DNA from 2 places in the Micromonospora sp. NPDC005252 genome. Region 2 is predicted to be linked to the other one. Evidence: riboswitches for the same ligand, from Rfam matches in the RefSeq annotation. Region 2 holds a riboswitch; the other holds the start of a gene.

Region 1 (8,372 bases), on a different contig from region 2:
CCAGGTGACCGTCGCGAACGCCGCCTACAACGGGCAGCTCGCGCCGGGAACGTCCACCACCGCGGGCTACCTCAGCACGAGCGCCACCACCAGTCCGCCGACCATCACTCCGACCTGCTCCCCCGCCTGAGGGTCACTCCACCCCCAAGAACACCCCCACCCCATCCCCACCTCGCCCGCCGCCGACGTTGATCATGAATTTGGTGCCCCTGACACGCCGATAGGGGAGCAGCAACTTCCTGGTCGACGGGGTGGGGAGGGGGTGGGGTGGGGGTCCTAGAAGTCGTCGTCGAAGGCCACCGTCCCGGTCACTCCCACCTGGTACGCCGACACCCGCCGCTCGAAGAAGTTGGACAGCTCCTGGACGTCCTGCAACTCCATGAAGGCGAACGGGTTGGCGGACCCGTAGTGCGGGGCGATCCCGAGCTGGACGAGACGGCGGTCGGCGACGTGCTGGAGATACTCCCGCATGTCCGCCCGGGTGAGACCGGGCACGCCCTGACCCACCAGGTCCTCGGCGAACTGGACCTCGCACTCGACGGCCTCGGTGAGCATCTGGCGAACCTGGTCGGCGAGATCGTCGTCGAACAGGTCGGGCTCCTCGGCACGCACGGTGTCCACCACGTCGAACGCGAACGCCATGTGCATCGACTCGTCGCGGAAGACCCAGTTGGTGCCGGAGGCCAGGCCGTGCAGCAGGCCGCGGGAGCGCAGGAAGTAGACGTACGCGAACGCGCCGTAGAAGAACAATCCCTCGATGCAGGCGGCGAAGCAGATGAGGTTGAGCAGGAACGCGCGCCGGTCGTCCCGGGTCCGCAGCTCGCGCAACTCCCCCAGCGAGTCGATCCAGCGGAAGCAGAACTCGGCCTTGCGGCGGATCGAGGGGATGTTTTCGATGGCGGCGAAGGCGGCGAACCGCTCGGTCTCGTCGGGCACGTACGTGTCGAGCAGGTTGAGGTAGAACTGGACGTGCACGGCCTCCTCGAACAGCTGCCGCGACAGGTAGAGGCGGCCTTCCGGGCTGTTGACGTGCTGGTACAGGTTGAGCACGAGGTTGTTGGCGACGATCGTGTCGCCGGTGGCGAAGAACGCGACGAGGCGGCTGACCAGGTGCCGCTCGGCCGGCGACAGCCTGTCCAGATCGGCGAGGTCGGCGTGCAGGTCGACCTCCTCGACCGTCCAGGTGTTGCGGATGGCGGCGCGGAACCGGTCGAAGAAGTGCGGGTAGCGCATCGGGCGGAGAGTGAGATCCATCCCGGGGTCGAGCAGCATGTGCGTGGTCCTCGCGTCGGCGGCGGTGTCGGAGACGGTCACTGGCACGCCTCGCACGACTCGGGGTTCTCCAGCGAGCAGGCCAGCGCCTCGGCGTCACTCGTCGACGGCGTGACGAGGGCGACGGCGGCGGGCGTGACGGTGGCCTGCTGGATGCGTGTGGCGGGACGGGAGCGCAGGTAGTAGGTGGTCTTCAGCCCGGTCTTCCAGGCGTACAGGTACATCGAGGAGAGCTTGCCGATGGTGGGCGAGGCCAGGAACAGGTTCAGCGACTGGGACTGGTCGATGAACGGGGCGCGGGCGGCGGCCAGGTCGATCAGCGCCCGCTGCGGCAGCTCCCACGCGGTGCGGAACAGCTCCCGCACGTCGGCCGGGAGTTCCACGACGTCCTGCACCGACCCCTCCGCGCGCCGGATCGCCGACCGGATCTGCTCGGTCCACAGGCCACGCGCCTTCAGCTCGCGGACCAGGGCCGTGTTGACCTGGAGGAACTCCCCGGACAGGGTCTCGCGCTTGAACAGGTTCGAGACCTGCGGCTCGATGCACTCGTAACACCCGGCGATCGAGGCGATGGTCGCGGTCGGCGCGACCGCCACCAGCAGCGAGTTGCGCAGCCCGTACTCCCCGACCCGCTGGCGCAGCGCGGCCCAGCGCGCGGTCTGCGTACCCTCGACACCCCACAGGTCGGGTTGGAGCTGGCCCCGCGCGGCCCGGGTCTGGGCGTACGCCGGATGGGCGCCGAACTCACGCGCCAGGTCGGCGGAGGTCTCCAGCGCGGTCAGGTACAGCTCCTCGCTGATCCGGGTGGACAGCTTCCGCGCGGCCGGCGAGTCGAACGGCAGCCGCAGTGCGAAGAACACGTCCTGCAGGCCCATCAGCCCGAGCCCGACCGGCCGCCAACGGGGGTTGCTCGCCGCCGCCTGCGATGTCGGGTAGTAGTTGATGTCGATGACCCGGTCGAGGAACGTCACAGCGGTCCGGACCGTGGCGCGCAGTCGCGGCCAGTCGATGCCGCTCCCGGTCAGGTGGGCGGCGACGTTCACCGAGCCGAGGTTGCACACCGCGGTCTCGGCGTCGCTGGACACCTCGATGATCTCGGTGCACAGGTTGGACAGGTGCACCACGTTGCCCGGCTCGGCCGTCTGGTTGCACAGCCGGTTGGCCGCGTCCTTGAAGGTCATCCAGCCGTTGCCGGTCTGGGCCAGTGTGCGCATCATCTTCCCGTACAGCTCCCGCGCCGGCACCTGCCGCACGTAGCGGCCCTGTGCCTCGGCCGCCCGGTACGCGGCGTCGAACCGCTCCCCCCACAGGTCGGGCAGCTCGGGAACCTCGTCCGGGTCGAACAGCGACCACACCTCGTCGGCCTCGACCCGGCGCATGAACTCGTCCGGGATCCAGTTGGCGAGGTTTAGGTTGTGGGTACGCCGGGCGTCCTCGCCGGTGTTGTCCCGCAGTTGCAGGAACTCCTCGATGTCCGGATGCCACGGCTCCAGGTAGACGCAGGCCGCGCCCTTGCGCCGGCCGCCCTGGTTGACCGCGGCGACGCTCGCGTCGAGCGTACGCAGCCACGGCACGATCCCGTTGGACTGCCCGTTGGTGCCGCGGATCAGCGCGCCCCGGGACCGGACCCGGGAGTACGCGATGCCGATGCCACCGGCGAACTTGGACAGGTTCGCGACCTGGGCGTAGCGCTGGTAGATCGAGTCCAACTCGTCGCGCGGCGAGTCGACGAGGTAGCACGAGGACATCTGCGTGTGCCGGGTGCCGGAGTTGAACAGCGTGGGTGAGCTGGGCAGGTAGGCCAGGCTGGACATCAGCCGGTAGAAGTCGACCGCCTCGTCCGGCGTACGGGACAGGCCGCAGGCCACCCGCAGCAGCCAGTACTGCGGGCTCTCCAGCACCAGCCGGCTGGTGGGGTGGCGCAGCAGGTACCGGTCGTAGACCGTACGCAGCCCGAAGTACTCGAAGCGGCGGTCGCCGTCGGCGTCGACGGCGTCGTCGAGCAAGCTGCCGTGCGCGGCGACGAACGCGGCGGTCTCGTCTCCGATCAGCCCCTGCGCGTGGCCGGTCCGGATCGCCGCGCTGAACGAGGTGACGCCCTGTCGGCGTACCTCCCGGTCGATGTGGCTGGCCAGCAGCCGGGCGGCGAGGCGCGAGTACTGCGGCTCCGTACCGATCATCTCGGCAGCGGTCTGGATGGTCAGCCGGTCCAGCTCGGCTGTCGTCGCGCCGTCGTACAGGCCGCTGATCGTGCGGGTCGCCACCCGCAGCGGGTCGACGTCGGGCAGGTCGTCGGCCCAGCGCTCGACCTCGGCGACGAGCCTGCGCACGTCCACCGGCTCGCTGGCGCCGCCGCGTTCGCGGACCTGCCCCGGCGTACGCCGCAGGGCCGTCTCGCCGCCGGCCGCGGCTACCTCGGTAACTGTCACCACTCACTCCTCGCGAGCTTGAGGACCTGATGGCCCTCGGCACGAGGAGACCGACACCGGCGGACGCCACGCCGGCGGCGCGGATCCGAAAGGCGTCGGCCGTCCCACGCGGCCTCGGACCACCGCCCACCCGGATGCGGGTACGCGGCGCGCTGGCAGGTCTTCGGACTCGCGGGCACGACCGGGGTTCACCCGGTCCCCTACTGGCCGTCGCTTCCCAGGCCAGGTGGCGGCCCAGTGCTGATGACGGCTGTCGTTCCCACTCACCGCTGCGGGGCAGTCCCGGAATTCCACCGGGTTCCCTCTTGCCTCGGCCGCCCTGGGATGAGTGGCCGAACCAGCTGCGGTCGACACCATATATAGGGGCGACTGGGTTTGTCACACCCCACATGTCGGGTCCGGGCGTGTCGCGGTCGCCGCTGACGGCCGTCGTCGATCCGTCGGCGACGGCAGACGCGCGAGCATCCGGCGGGGTCGCGTTCGGACACCGCCGTCGGCTTGACCGACCGAACCGGCACCGATACGGTCGACCCACTATCTGCGGCGACGCGAGGGAAGCCGGTGAGAATCCGGCGCGGTCGCGCCACTGTGAGCGGTCCCCGACCCCGGGGCCGCGAGCCAGGACGCTCGGTCGTCCGCAGCCTTGCGATGGGGACGCGTCATCCCCGAGGAGGTTCGTGCACGCATGTCCAGTTCCACGTCCAGCCAGCCGCTGGTGCACCCCGCTGCCCCGACCCGTCTCCTGTGGACGGTCCTGGCCACCGTCGCCGTGCTCACCTTGCTGGCCTATCTCGTCGCCTTCGACCAGGGCGCGGTCTCGCGCAGCGGGACGTACCTGCACGAGCTGATGCACGACGGCCGGCACCTGCTCGGTGTCCCGTGCCACTGAGCGGCACCGGCACCGCACCCACGTTCGTCACGGTTCTCCTGCGCGGGCTGCTCGCCGGCCTGGTGGCCGGCCTGCTCGCCGGAACGTTCGCCTACGTCGTCGGCGAACCCCACGTCGAGGCGGCCATCGCCATCGAGGAGGCGGCGGCACACGCCGAACCCGCCACCGGGGGGCACCAGCACGACGAGGACGCTCTGGTCAGCAGGAACGGCCAGCACGGCGGGCTGTTCCTGGCCACCGCCCTGTTCGGGGCCGCGATGGGTGGCCTGCTGGCCACCGCGTACGTCCTGCTGAACCGGCGGCGGCGCACGGTTGACGACGGGTGGTCCGGCCTGCTGCTGGCCGGCGGCGCGCTGCTCGGCGCGGTGATCGTGCCGTTCCTCAAGTACCCGCCGAACCCGCCGGCCGTCGGCGACCCGGCCACCATCAACCAGCGCACGGTCACCTACCTGCTGCTGGTGGTCCTCGGCCTGGTGGCGGTCTGGTCCGGTTCGCTGGGCTACCGGTCGGTCGGCGAGCAGGCGCCGGTGTGGCTGCGCGCCGCCGCGGCGGTCGGCGGGTTCCTGCTGGTCACCGGCGTGGCCTACGTGGTGCTGCCGTCGTTCCAGGAGGTCCCGGGGGACTTCCCCGCCACGCTGCTGTGGAGCTTCCGGCTCGCCTCCCTCGGCACCCAGGTGGTGCTGTGGACCGGGATCGGCCTGCTCTTCGCCGCCCTGATGCACCGGCAGCGCGCGGTAACCGACGCACGACTGGCCGGGTGAACGCCACCAGCCTGCGGCTGGTCGCCCACGGTCACACCGCCGCCCTGCGGCGGGCCCGGTTCGGCGGGGACGACACACTGGACGAGGGTGGCCGCAGCGCCGCCCTCGCCCTGTCCCCCACCGTGCTGGGCCGGCGGGCGCCGTCGGGCGACACCGACGCCTGCCTGTCCAGCCCCGCGGCGGCGGCCGTCCAGACCGCGTACGCCCTCGGTCTCGCGCCCGCTGTGGAGACGGCGCTGGCCGACTGCGACTACGGCGACTGGACCGGCCGGTCGCTGAAGGAGATCGGCGCCGCGCAGCCCGACGCGCTGCACGAGTGGCTGTCCACCCCGGACGCCGCGCCGCACGGGGGCGAGTCCGTCGCCGCCCTACGCGAGCGCGTCGGCCGCTGGCTGGACCAACAGCGCGGCCTCGGCCGACGGGTCACGGCCGTCACCCACCCGCTCGTGATCCGGGTCGCGGTCGTGCACGCCCTGGGACTACCGCTGGCGACGTACCGGCAGTTGGACGTCGAGCCGTTGGCGGTCGTCCGGCTCACCGGCCAGGGCCCACGGTGGCGGCTCCGCCTGAGCGCGCCTCCGGCACCCGCGAGCGGGTGACGACTGTCGACCACGGCCCCTGTAGAGCTGCCCCAGATTCGGGGCGGCATGGAAGCGGTGGGGTCGGGCTGCCGGCAGGCGTACAGACCGGTGAGCGACATACCGCAGAGGTATGAATATGACTCTGAGGTATGTGCCTCACGGGCGACGCGCCCTCGCCCGCCGCGCCGGGCGACAGGGCCACGCAAGACCGGCGGCCGCGCGACCCGCGACGCACGACCACGACGCGTGACGCGCGCGAGTCTCGGGGTCGAGATCGGGCGGGCCCAGAACGGGTGTCGGGGGGGGGGGGGGGCGCCCCCCCCCCCCCCGCGGGGGTGGGGGGGGGGTGTGCGGCCGGGGGCCGGGACCGGGGGGGGCACCCCCCCCCCCCCCCGGGGGCCGCCCCCCGGCCCCACGCCCCCGCCCCGGCGGCCCGGCGGGGGCGGGGGGGGGGGGGGGGGGGGGGGCCCCCCCGGGGGGGGGGGGGGCGGCCGCGCCCCCCCCCCCCCCCCGACTGTGTTGTTCCCGGCTTACTTCGCGCCGGTGACCGTGAACGGTCGGGACACCGCCGTCGCCGACGTGGCGCCGGACAGCGTCACACTGGTCACGCCCGGCTGCGCCGAATCCGGAACGGTGACGGTCGCGCCGGAGACCACGCCGTCGCCGTTCGCGCGTACCGTGCCGACCGCACGACCGTCGCTGACGCTGACCGTGATCGCCTCGTTCGGCGCGAACCCGGAACCGTCGACCGTGATCGACATACCGCGCGGTCCGGACGTCGTGGGCAGCGACACCCGCGGCTGGTAGGCCGGGCCCGCCGGACGCGCGGTCACCTGGACGGTGGCCGTCGCCGGCGTACCCGAGGACGCGCCGGTGGCGCTGACGGCGTACCGGCCCGGGGTCGTGTCCCCCGACGTCGCGACGGAGGCGCGGACCGTGCCCGTCGCGGACGCCGAGACCGTCACGCTCCGCGTCGTGCCGGCGGCCAGAACCACCGTCACCCGCTCGCCGGCGGCGAACCCGCTGCCGTCGACCGTGACCGCGTCACCGGCGACGACCGGCTGAGCCCCGGACACCGCGAGCGTCGGCTGCGGCCCGGCACGCCGGACGGTAACGGTGAAGGTGGTGGTGCTGCTCGACAGCGTGTCCCACGCCGTGACGTGCACCGTGTAGGTGCCCTCCCGCGCGTAGGTGTGCTGGCCGCTCAGCGCGCCGGCCGCGCCGACCGTCACGTCGTCCGGAACCGTGCCGTCGCCCCACTGGACGCGGGCGCGGTAGCCGGTCGCGCCGGGGACACCGCCGGTCACCGACCCGAGGTTCGCCGCGAGGACCTGCCCGGCGTCGACGCTCTGGTCGGCGGGGGCGGTGGTCGCCAGCGCGGCGGCCGGCGTGCCGTCGTCGGCGACGGCGAACACGTGGATCCGGCCCGCGGAGCGGGGATCGCCGGTCTGCGTCGGCAGGGTCACCGAGACCAGCGTCTTACCCGCCGGGATCTGGTACGGCGTGGTGGCGAACAGGAACGGCTGCGCGCCGTCGCGGCTCGTGCCGCTCAGCCGGTACGCGGATTTCGCGACCACGATGTTGCCGTACGACGGGGTGCCGTTGGCGTTGCCGCCCAGCGTCCAGTCACTGAACTGGATCGGGATGCTGGCGGTGCTGCCGTCGCTGAACGTCACCGTGCCGGCGGTGCTCTGGTTGCCCTGCGTGCCGGCGCCGATGAACGAGATGGTCCGGGCGTCGGACGGCAGGTGCAGAGCGATCGTCGCGCCGTTGCCGGTGGCGTTGTCCGGTTGCCCGGCCGGGATCTGCGGCAGGGTGAAGCCCAGCGCCGTGCCCGGCACCTGCTGCCGCTGACCCTGGGTCACGCCGGCCGCGGCCAGGGCGGCCCGCGAGTACGCCCACGACTTCGCGTCGCAGTCCGCCGCGAGGGTGCCCTCGTCGCCGACGCACACGGTGTCGAACGCCGCGGCGAGACCGTTCTGTGGCGCGTACGCGACGTCGACGCCGACCGTCACCGAGCCCTGGCTGGTGCCGTCGGTGACGGTGACGTTCGCCTGGTGGTAGCCGGGCGTGGCGTAGGTGTGTTCGCCGCTGACGCGGTAGACGGCCCGTGAACTCAGCGTCAGGGTGCCCTCGGTGGCCGGTGAGCCGTCACCCCAGTCGATCGTCGCCGAGTAGTCGTCGGCGGCGCCGCCGGTGACCGTGGCCAGCGCCACCGTCGCGGGTGCGCCGGAGAGCGCGTGCGCGCCGTCCGTGGCGGTCACCGTGATGTCGCCGCCGCCCAGGTCGAGGTCGCCGCCGGCGAGCAGCTCGATCTCGGCGAGGGTCGGCTGCGCTGCGCCGACGGTCTTCGTCACGACGAGGCGGAACTGGGAGTACCGCCCCGGCTTGTCGATCCGGAACGGCCGGGTCTGGTTGCGCCAGCGGAACACCTCGCCCG
Region 2 (8,372 bases):
CGGCGAGCAGGCCCTCGGCCAGCGGCGTGCGTCCACCGGTGGGCAGCTCGGCCAGCCGCGTCGAGGCGGCCAGCACCGACGAGGTGGCCGGCAGCAGCGTCCGCGCACCGCCGGCCCGGAAGGCGATCACGGCGACCTTGTCCCGCCGCTGGTAGGCGTCGGTGAGCAGCGCGAGTACCGCGTCCTTCACGGCGGTCATCCGCTGCCGGGCGCCCATCGACCCGCTCGCGTCCACCACGAACAGCACGAGGTTGCCCTCACGCCCCTCCCGGACCGCCTCCCGCACGTCGTCCGGGCGCAGTCGCAGCGGGCCGGTCAGCCTCCCCCGGGCCGCCTGATGGGGCGCGGCGGCGCGAATCGTGGCCGGCAGGTGCAGCGCGCCGACCCGAGCGGCCGGCACCCGGGCCCCGGTGGTGCGTCCCCGCCCGGTGCGGGCGCGCGACCGCCGCCCGGGCACGCCGTCACCGACGCCGGGCGCGGTGAGCAGCCGGGCCCGCAGACCACCGTGGGGTACGGCCACCGGCTGCCCCTGCCCACCGGAGCCCCGCTGCCGGGTCGATTCACCCTGGTCAGCGGCGTCGTCGCTGCCGTCGGAGCTGCCACCGTAGGGTCCCGCACCGTCGGGGCCGCTGCGGTCGGCACCGCTGCCGGCACCGCCCCGCGGGCCACCGTCGTCCGGGCCACGACGGTCGGCGCCGCCGTCGTCCGGGCCGCCGGGGCCGCCGGAGCCACCGCCCGGGCCGCCACCGTCGGGGTCCGAGCCGTCGGGGCGCGATCCAGCGGGGCCACCGTCGTGCGGGCCGCCGTCGTCGTCCGGATCGTCGGGGTGGGCGTCCTGGGCGCGCTGCAACGCCTCGTCGAGGCGCTTCTCATCCAGGCCCGGCGTGTCGAACGGGTCACGGCGGCGGCGGTGCGGCAGGGCGAGGCGGGCGGCGACCCGTACGTCGTCGATGGTGACCCGGTCCCGGCCGTGCCAGGCCGCGTGGGCGAGGGCGGTACGGGCGGTGACGATGTCGGCGCGCATCCCGTCCACGTCGAACGCGGCGCACACCTCGGCGATCTGCCGCAGCGCGGCGTCCGGAAGGCGTACCCCGGGAAGCCGGCGGCGGGCGGCGGCCACCTGGCCGGCGATCTCCGCGTCGGCGTCGGCCCAGCGGGCGGCGAAGCCCGCCGGGTCGGCGTCGGCGGCGAGCCGGCGACGCACCACCTCGACCCGGACCTCCGGGTCCCGGCTGGCACCCACCTCGACGGTGAGCCCGAATCGGTCGAGCAGCTGCGGGCGCAGCTCCCCCTCCTCCGGGTTCATGGTGCCGACCAGCAGGAAGCGGGCCGCGTGGCTGACCGAGACGCCCTCGCGCTCGACGTGGCTGCGGCCCATCGCCGCCGCGTCGAGCAGCAGGTCGACGAGGTGGTCGTGCAGCAGGTTGACCTCGTCGACGTAGAGGACGCCCCGGTGCGCGGCGGCGAGCAGGCCCGGTTCGAAGGCGCGTACCCCCGCACCGAGGGCCTTCTCCAGGTCGAGCGAGCCGACGACCCGGTCCTCGGCGGCGCCGACCGGCAACTCCACGAGACGGGCCGGACGGGTCTCGACGGTGGCATCGTCCGGGTGCGGCCCGTCCGGGCAGCCCGGGTCGGGCTCGGCGGGGTCGCAGCCGAAGCGGCAGCCGGCGACCCGGTGGACCGGGGGCAGCAACGCGGCGAGCGCCCGGACGGCGGTGGACTTGGCGGTGCCCTTCTCGCCGCGCACGAGGACCCCGCCGATCGCCGGGGAGACAGCGTTGAGCAGCAGCGCCAACCGCATGTCGGCCATGCCGAGCACCGCGCTGAACGGGTAGGTGATCATGCCCGGTCCTCCAGGTCGCCCTCGCTGGCCAGGTACGTGTCACGGAGTCGGTCCAGGGTGGCCGGCTCGGGTTTGGCCCACAGCCCCCGGTCGGCGGCCTCCAGCAGCCGCTCGGTGATGCCGCGCAGCGCCCACGGGTTGGACTGCTCCAGGAACTCCCGGGTCGTGTCGTCGAAGAGGTACGCGGCGGCCAGGTGCTCGTACATCCAGTCGTCGACCACGCCGGCCGTGGCGTCGTAGCCGAACAGGTAGTCCACGGTGGCCGCCAGCTCGAACGCGCCCTTGTAGCCGTGCCGGCGCATCGCCGCGATCCACTTCGGGTTGACCACCCGGGCGCGGAACACCCGCCGGGTCTCCTCGCCCAGCGTGCGGGTGCGCACGTCGTGCGGCATCGCCGAGTCACCCACGTACGCCTGCGGCGACGATCCGGTGAGGTGGCGGACCATCGCCACCATCCCGCCGTGGTATTGGAAGTAGTCGTCCGAGTCGACGATGTCGTGCTCGCGGGTGTCCTGGTTCTTCACCGCCACCGCGATCCGCGCGAACGAGCGTTCCATGTCGGCGCGCGCCTCCCGCCCGTCCAGGCCCCGGCCGTACGCGTAGCCGCCCCACACCGCGTACACCTCGGCGAGGTCGGCGTCGCTGCGCCAGGTCCGCGCGTCGATCAGCGGCAGCAGGCCCGCGCCGTACGCTCCGGGCTTGGAGCCGAAGATCCGGGCGGTGGCCCGCCGCTCGTCGCCGTGTTCGGCGAGGTCGGCGGCGACGTGCGCCCGCACGTAGTTCTCCTCGTCCGGCTCGTCCAGCGCGGCGACCCGCCGTACGGCGTCGTCGAGCAGCGCCACGACGTGCGGGAACGCGTCGCGGAAGAAGCCGGAGATGCGCACGGTCACGTCGACGCGGGGCCGGCCCAGCTCGGCGGTCGGCACCACCTCGATGCCGGTGACCCGCCGGGACCGGTCGTCCCACACCGGGCGGCAGCCCAGCAGCGCGAGCACCTCGGCGATGTCGTCGCCCTGGGTGCGCATGGCGCTGGTGCCCCACACGGTCAACCCCACCGAGCGGGGGTACGTGCCGGTGTCGGCGAGGTGCCGGGCCAGCAGCGAGTCCGCGAGGGCCACCCCGACGTCCCAGGCGTTGCGGCTGGGGATGGCCTTCGGGTCGACGGAGTAGAAGTTGCGGCCGGTGGGCAGCACGTTGACCAGGCCCCGGGTGGGTGAACCGGACGGTCCGGGCGGCACGAACCGCCCGTCGAGCGCCCCGAGGGTGTGGGTCAGCTCGTCGGTGGTGCGCGCCAGCCGGGGCACCAGTTCGGTGGCCGCGAAGCGCAGCACCGCGACGACGTCCGGGATCGGCTGCCCGGTCACCTCCGCGACCACCGCGTCGACCGCCTCGGCGTCCCAGCCGAGCGTCTCCATCCCGATGACCAACCTCCGGGCGAGCGCCTCGATGAGGTCGACGGCGTCGGCGGCCGTGCCGGCCGGCCCGTCCACCACGTCGGTCAACGCCGTGGGCACCGCCAGTCGTTCGCCCGGTGCCGCCAGCAGTTCCTGCTCGTCGAGGCCGTACGCGGCGGCGAGGGCCTGTCGCAGGCCGGGCAGGGCGTGGTTGCCGCCCCAGATCTGGGGTGCGCGCAGCACCGCGAGGACCAGGTTGACCCGCGGTTCGCCGACGGGCGCGTCGGCGAGGATGTGCAGCCCGTCGCGGATCTGCACGTCCTTGACCTCACAGAGGTACCCGTCGAGGTGCAGCACGAAGTCGTCGAAGTCGTCGGCGTCGGGCATCGCCTCGGCGTGCAGGTCGTGATGCAGCTCGGCGGCGCGCACCAGGTCCCAGATCTGCGCCCGCACGGTCGGCACCTTGGCCGGGTCGAGGGCCTGCACGGTGGCGTACTCGTCGAGCAGTTGCTCCAGCTTGGCCAGGTCGCCGTAGGTCTCGGCGCGGGCCATCGGCGGCACCAGGTGGTCGATCACCACGGCGTGTGCGCGCCGCTTGGCCTGGGTGCCCTCGCCGGGGTCGTTGACGATGAACGGGTAGACCAGCGGCAGGTCACCGAGGACCGCGTCGGGCGCGCAGTCGGCCGCCAGGCCGAGACCCTTGCCGGGCAACCATTCCAGGGTGCCGTGCTTGCCCAGGTGCACCACGGCGTCCGCGCCGAAGCCGCCGTCCGCGACGGGCGCGGCCAGCCAGCGGTACGCGGCCAGGTAGTGGTGGCTCGGCGGCAGGTCCGGGTCGTGGTAGATGGCGATCGGGTTCTCCCCGAAGCCACGCGGCGGCTGGATCAGCAGCACCACGTTGCCGAAGCGCAGCCCGGCGAGCACGAGGTCCCCGCCGTCGGTGTAGAGCTCGCCGGGCGGCTCACCCCAGTGCTCCCGCATCCGCTCACGCAGCTTGGCCGGTACCTGGTCGAACCACCGCCGGTAGGTCTCGCCGGGCACCCGGGCCTCGGCGGCGGCCAACTGCTCCGGGGTGAGCCACTCCACGTCGTGCCCACCGGCGGCGATCAGGGCGTGGATCAGCGCGTCGCCGTCGTCGGGCGGCGGCGCGTCCCCCAGGTGGTAACCCGCCTCGGCCAGTGCGGCGAGCAGCCGGACCGCCGAGACGGGGGTGTCCAGCCCGACGGCGTTGCCGACCCGGGAGTGCTTGGTGGGGTACGAGCTGAGCACGACGGCGACCCGCTTGTCGGCGTTGGGCACGTACCGCAGCCGGGCGTGACGCACCGCGATGCCGGCCACCCGGGCGGCCCGCTCGGGGTCGGCGGCGTAGACCGAGAGGCCGTCCGCGTCGATCCGCTTGAACGAGAACGGCACGGTGACGATCCGTCCGTCGAACTCGGGGATGGCCACCTGCATCGCCGCGTCCAACGGGGACAGCCCGGCGTCGCTGCCGGCCCACTGCTCCCTGGTGCTGGTCAGGCAGAGCGCCTGAATGACGGGCACGTCCAGGGCGGCGAGGGCGCCGACGTCCCACGCGTCCTCGTCGCCGCCCCCGGACGCGTCGGCGGCGACCGCTCCGCCGGCCGCGAGCACGGTGACCAGCAGCGCGTCACAGCGGGCGAACAGCCCGAGCGGGCCCGCGCCCGTGGTCAGGCCCCGCAGCGAGCCACAGAAGATCGGCAGCGGGTTGCCCCCGGCCTCCCGCACGGCCTCGGCCAGGACGTCGACGAAGGCGGTGTTGCCGGCGAGGGCGTGCGCCCGGTAGAAGACGATCCCCACGGTGGGCCGCCGCGGGTCGGTCGGGTGGTCGCCGTGTACGCCGTACGCCGGGGTCGGCGCGGGCGGGGCGAACCCCTCGCCGGTGAGCAGCACCGTGTCGCAGAGGAACCGGGCCAGGTGCCCGAGGTTGTCAGGCCCGCCCTCCACCAGGTACGCCAGCGCCTGGGTGACCACTCCGGACGGCACCGTGGAGATCGCCATCAGCTCCGCGTCGGGCACCGCCTCACCGCCGAGCACGACAGTCGGCACGCCGGTGGCGAGCACCGCGGCGAGGCCGTCCGGCCACGCCTGCCGACCCCCGAGCAGGCGTACGACGGCGAGGTCGACCCCGTCGAGCAGGGCGGGCACCTCGTCGGCCGCCACCCGCGCCGGGTTGGCGAGCCGGTAGTCGGCGTCACTGGCGCGGGCGGCCAGCAGGTCGGTGTCGGCGGTGGAGAGCAGCAGAACGCGCACGGCAGGCTCCGGACGGTAACGTCGGCACGCTCGCGAGAGCGGCCTGGCGACGTGGGATGGGCGCAGGGTTCAGCGGAGGCCGCGATCCGGCCGGCTCAGCGGCCTGCGGCCGGGAGCGACGGGCGGCGCGGTCCGGAACTCAGCGGTGAACGGAGTCGATGCCGATCGCGGCGACGGCACGGCCGCGGTGCGCAGGACGGCAGCAGCCGTCGGTGATGGAGACGCCAAGCGTCATCGGGTCCTCCTCGGGTGTCCACGCCCTGGGGTACGTCCCGACGGCCGAAGTATCCTGGCTTCCGGATCGACGCTCTCCCCCGGCCTTCCAACCGCAGACACACGGCCGTGACTCACGAGGGGGGATCGCTCCCCGGTGACAGTGGCGGGACCGCGTCGGATTCGCACCGACTTCCTTCACTGCCGTCAGGCCGCGAATGCTGCCACACCCCTGCGCTGCGGGTCAACGCTGCTCCGGCCCGACGAACGGGCGTGCGTCACCGAGCCTCAACTGTCGACGCGACAGCGGATCACCCGACCTCGATGCCCCGGATCAATGCCCGACATCCTTTGCTCTGCTTCCCTATACGCAACGGGAATGGGGCGTCACTGGCGCTTATTGGTAAGCAGAGCAAAGGATCGGCGGAGCACTCTGGCTCGCGCCGCTGGCCCGGCGGTGGTGGCTTCTGGGCGGAGGAGTCTCAGCGGGCGTGGCGCTCCGGGTGTGCCCGATTCCACACCCGCATCCGCTCCGGGTAGCCGGTGCGGGCCGCCTCGTACAGCGGCACCGCGTGCTTGCGGGCGATGGCGCCCGCCGCGCGGGGTGTGCCGGTGCGGCGGCGGATCCATTCGCCGTCGTGGGCGATCGCCACCACTGTGGTGTCGGTGGCGGTGGTCTCCGGCTCCAGGTAGAACTCCACTCCCCGCCGGCTGGCGACGAACGACTCCAGCGCGGCGAGATCGTCCCGGGTGGCCTCGCGGTCCAGCTTCGTTGGGGTCGCCTCGGTGCCCCGTGACCGCCGGTTGAACCAGCCCATGCCCAGCCCCTCTCCTCGGACGCCACTCCAGTTCAGCACCGATTCCTGGCAATACGCTGCACGCCAGGTGGGAGAAATCTGACTCGGCGGAGCGCGGACGGAACCGCTGGAGCGGGCGTACCGAACGGAAGCCCTGAAAGCGGGGGACAACACTCCCCGCCATATCCAACATATACCGCATGGGGGGACTTGCGGCAAGGCCCCAGGTGTACCGCAGAATTGCCCGTCCAAGGCCAGGACCTGCGGAAACGGGAGCCAATACATGCACAACTCGTCGGCGGCGGCCAGCGCGTTCGACCTTCCCGACAACCTCGCCGCCAAGGCCGACCCGGCGCTGATCGACCGTGACGAGCAGCACTTCGCCGTCATCGCGGCGAGCCTGGAGCAGTCGATCGCCGAGCTGTCCGACCGCCTCGACGCCGAGCGCCGGGCACCCGCCGGCAAGGGCCGCCAGGCGGTAGTCCGGGACGAGGAGATCCGCCGGCTGACCGCTCGCCTGCGCGCCCTGCGGCGCTTCGGTCTGGACCTGTGCCTCGGGCGCATCGTCAGCGCGGACGACCCCGAGCCGGTCTACATCGGACGCTTCGGCCTCACCGACGGCAACGGTCGGCGGCTGCTGCTCGACTGGCGCTCCCCGGCGGCCGAGCCGTTCTTCGGGGCGACCCACGCCAACCCGATGGGCCTGGCGAGCCGGCGTCGGTACCGCTGGACGCTCGGCCGGATCAGCGACTACTGGGACGAGGTGTTCACCCCGGACGGGTTCGAGGGGCACGCGGCGCTGGACGACCAGTCCGCGTTCATCGCCAGCCTCGGCGGCAACCGGTCGGCCCGGATGCGCGACGTGCTCGGCACCATCCAGGCCGACCAGGACGCCATCATCCGGGCCGGATCGCGCGGCGCTCTCGTCGTCGACGGCGGTCCGGGCACGGGCAAGACCGTCGTCGCCCTGCACCGCACCGCGTACCTGCTCTACTCCGACCCCCGCCTCGGTCACCGCCGCGGCGGGGTGCTGTTCGTCGGGCCGCACGAGCCCTACCTGGCGTACGTCGCCGACGTTCTGCCCAGCCTCGGCGAGGAGGACGTGCAGACCTGCACCCTGCGCGACCTCGTCCCCCAGGGTGCCGCGGCGACGGTCGAGGCCGACCCGGACGTGGCCCGCCTGAAGTCCTCGGCGGATCTGGTCCGGGCGATCGAGGCGGCCGTGCGGTTCTACGAGGAGCCGCCGACCACGGCGATGACGGTCACGGCCGGCGACGCCGACGTGCGGTTGAGCGCGGACGACTGGGCCCAGGCGTTCGAGGCGCCCGGACCCGGCACCCCGCACAACGAGGCGCGGGACGAGATCTGGCAGGAGCTGCTGGCGATCCTGCTCGGGAGGTACGACGGCGACGAGTCGGACGACCTGGTACGCGGGTCGCTGCTGCGCAACCGGGATCTGCGCACGGCGTTCAACCGCGCCTGGCCGCTGCTCGAAGTGACCGACATCGTCGCCGACCTGTGGTCGGTGCCCGCCTATCTGCGCCGGTGCGCCCCCTGGCTCGGCCCCGAGGACATCCGCCGGCTCCAACGCGTCGACGCCCGCGCCTGGACGGTGTCCGACCTGCCGCTGCTGGACGCGGCACGGCAGCGGCTCGGCGACCCGGAGGCGTCCCGGCGTACGCGCCGTCACGAGGCCACCATCGCCGCCGAACGCGCGCGCATGGCGACGGTCGTCGACGAGCTGATCGCGGCCCACGCCTACGACGACGGCGAGGGTGTGCTGTCGAGCCTGCGCCAACTGGACCTGCAGGACGCGCTGGTCGACGAGGCCGTACTCCCCAGCGCCGACGCGGA

What was found. Region 2 has a riboswitch for cobalamin ahead of cobN (cobaltochelatase subunit CobN). Riboswitches for the same ligand answer to the same signal wherever they lie in the genome.
Region 1: linked by a shared signal. The riboswitch ahead of ACFYPH_RS17660 (ribonucleoside-diphosphate reductase subunit alpha) and the one ahead of cobN (cobaltochelatase subunit CobN) in region 2 are both predicted to bind cobalamin.

The regions. Positions count from the first base shown of each region.
Region 1 is NZ_JBIAKN010000005.1:330,848-339,219, forward strand. Features, by position in the region: gene ACFYPH_RS17650 (family 43 glycosylhydrolase) at 1-130, shown strand, start outside; gene ACFYPH_RS17655 (ribonucleotide-diphosphate reductase subunit beta) at 277-1,272, opposite strand; gene ACFYPH_RS17660 (ribonucleoside-diphosphate reductase subunit alpha) at 1,311-3,659, opposite strand; cobalamin riboswitch at 3,838-4,058, opposite strand; cobalamin riboswitch at 4,255-4,328, shown strand; gene ACFYPH_RS17665 (CbtB domain-containing protein) at 4,387-4,590, shown strand; gene ACFYPH_RS17670 (CbtA family protein) at 4,581-5,351, shown strand; gene ACFYPH_RS17675 (histidine phosphatase family protein) at 5,348-5,950, shown strand; gene ACFYPH_RS17680 (GH92 family glycosyl hydrolase) at 6,463-8,372, opposite strand, start outside.
Region 2 is NZ_JBIAKN010000002.1:218,106-226,477, reverse strand. Features, by position in the region: gene ACFYPH_RS06780 (VWA domain-containing protein) at 1-1,843, opposite strand, end outside; gene cobN (cobaltochelatase subunit CobN) at 1,840-5,508, opposite strand; cobalamin riboswitch at 5,791-5,920, opposite strand; gene ACFYPH_RS06770 (hypothetical protein) at 6,204-6,539, opposite strand; gene helR (RNA polymerase recycling motor ATPase HelR) at 6,802-8,372, shown strand, end outside.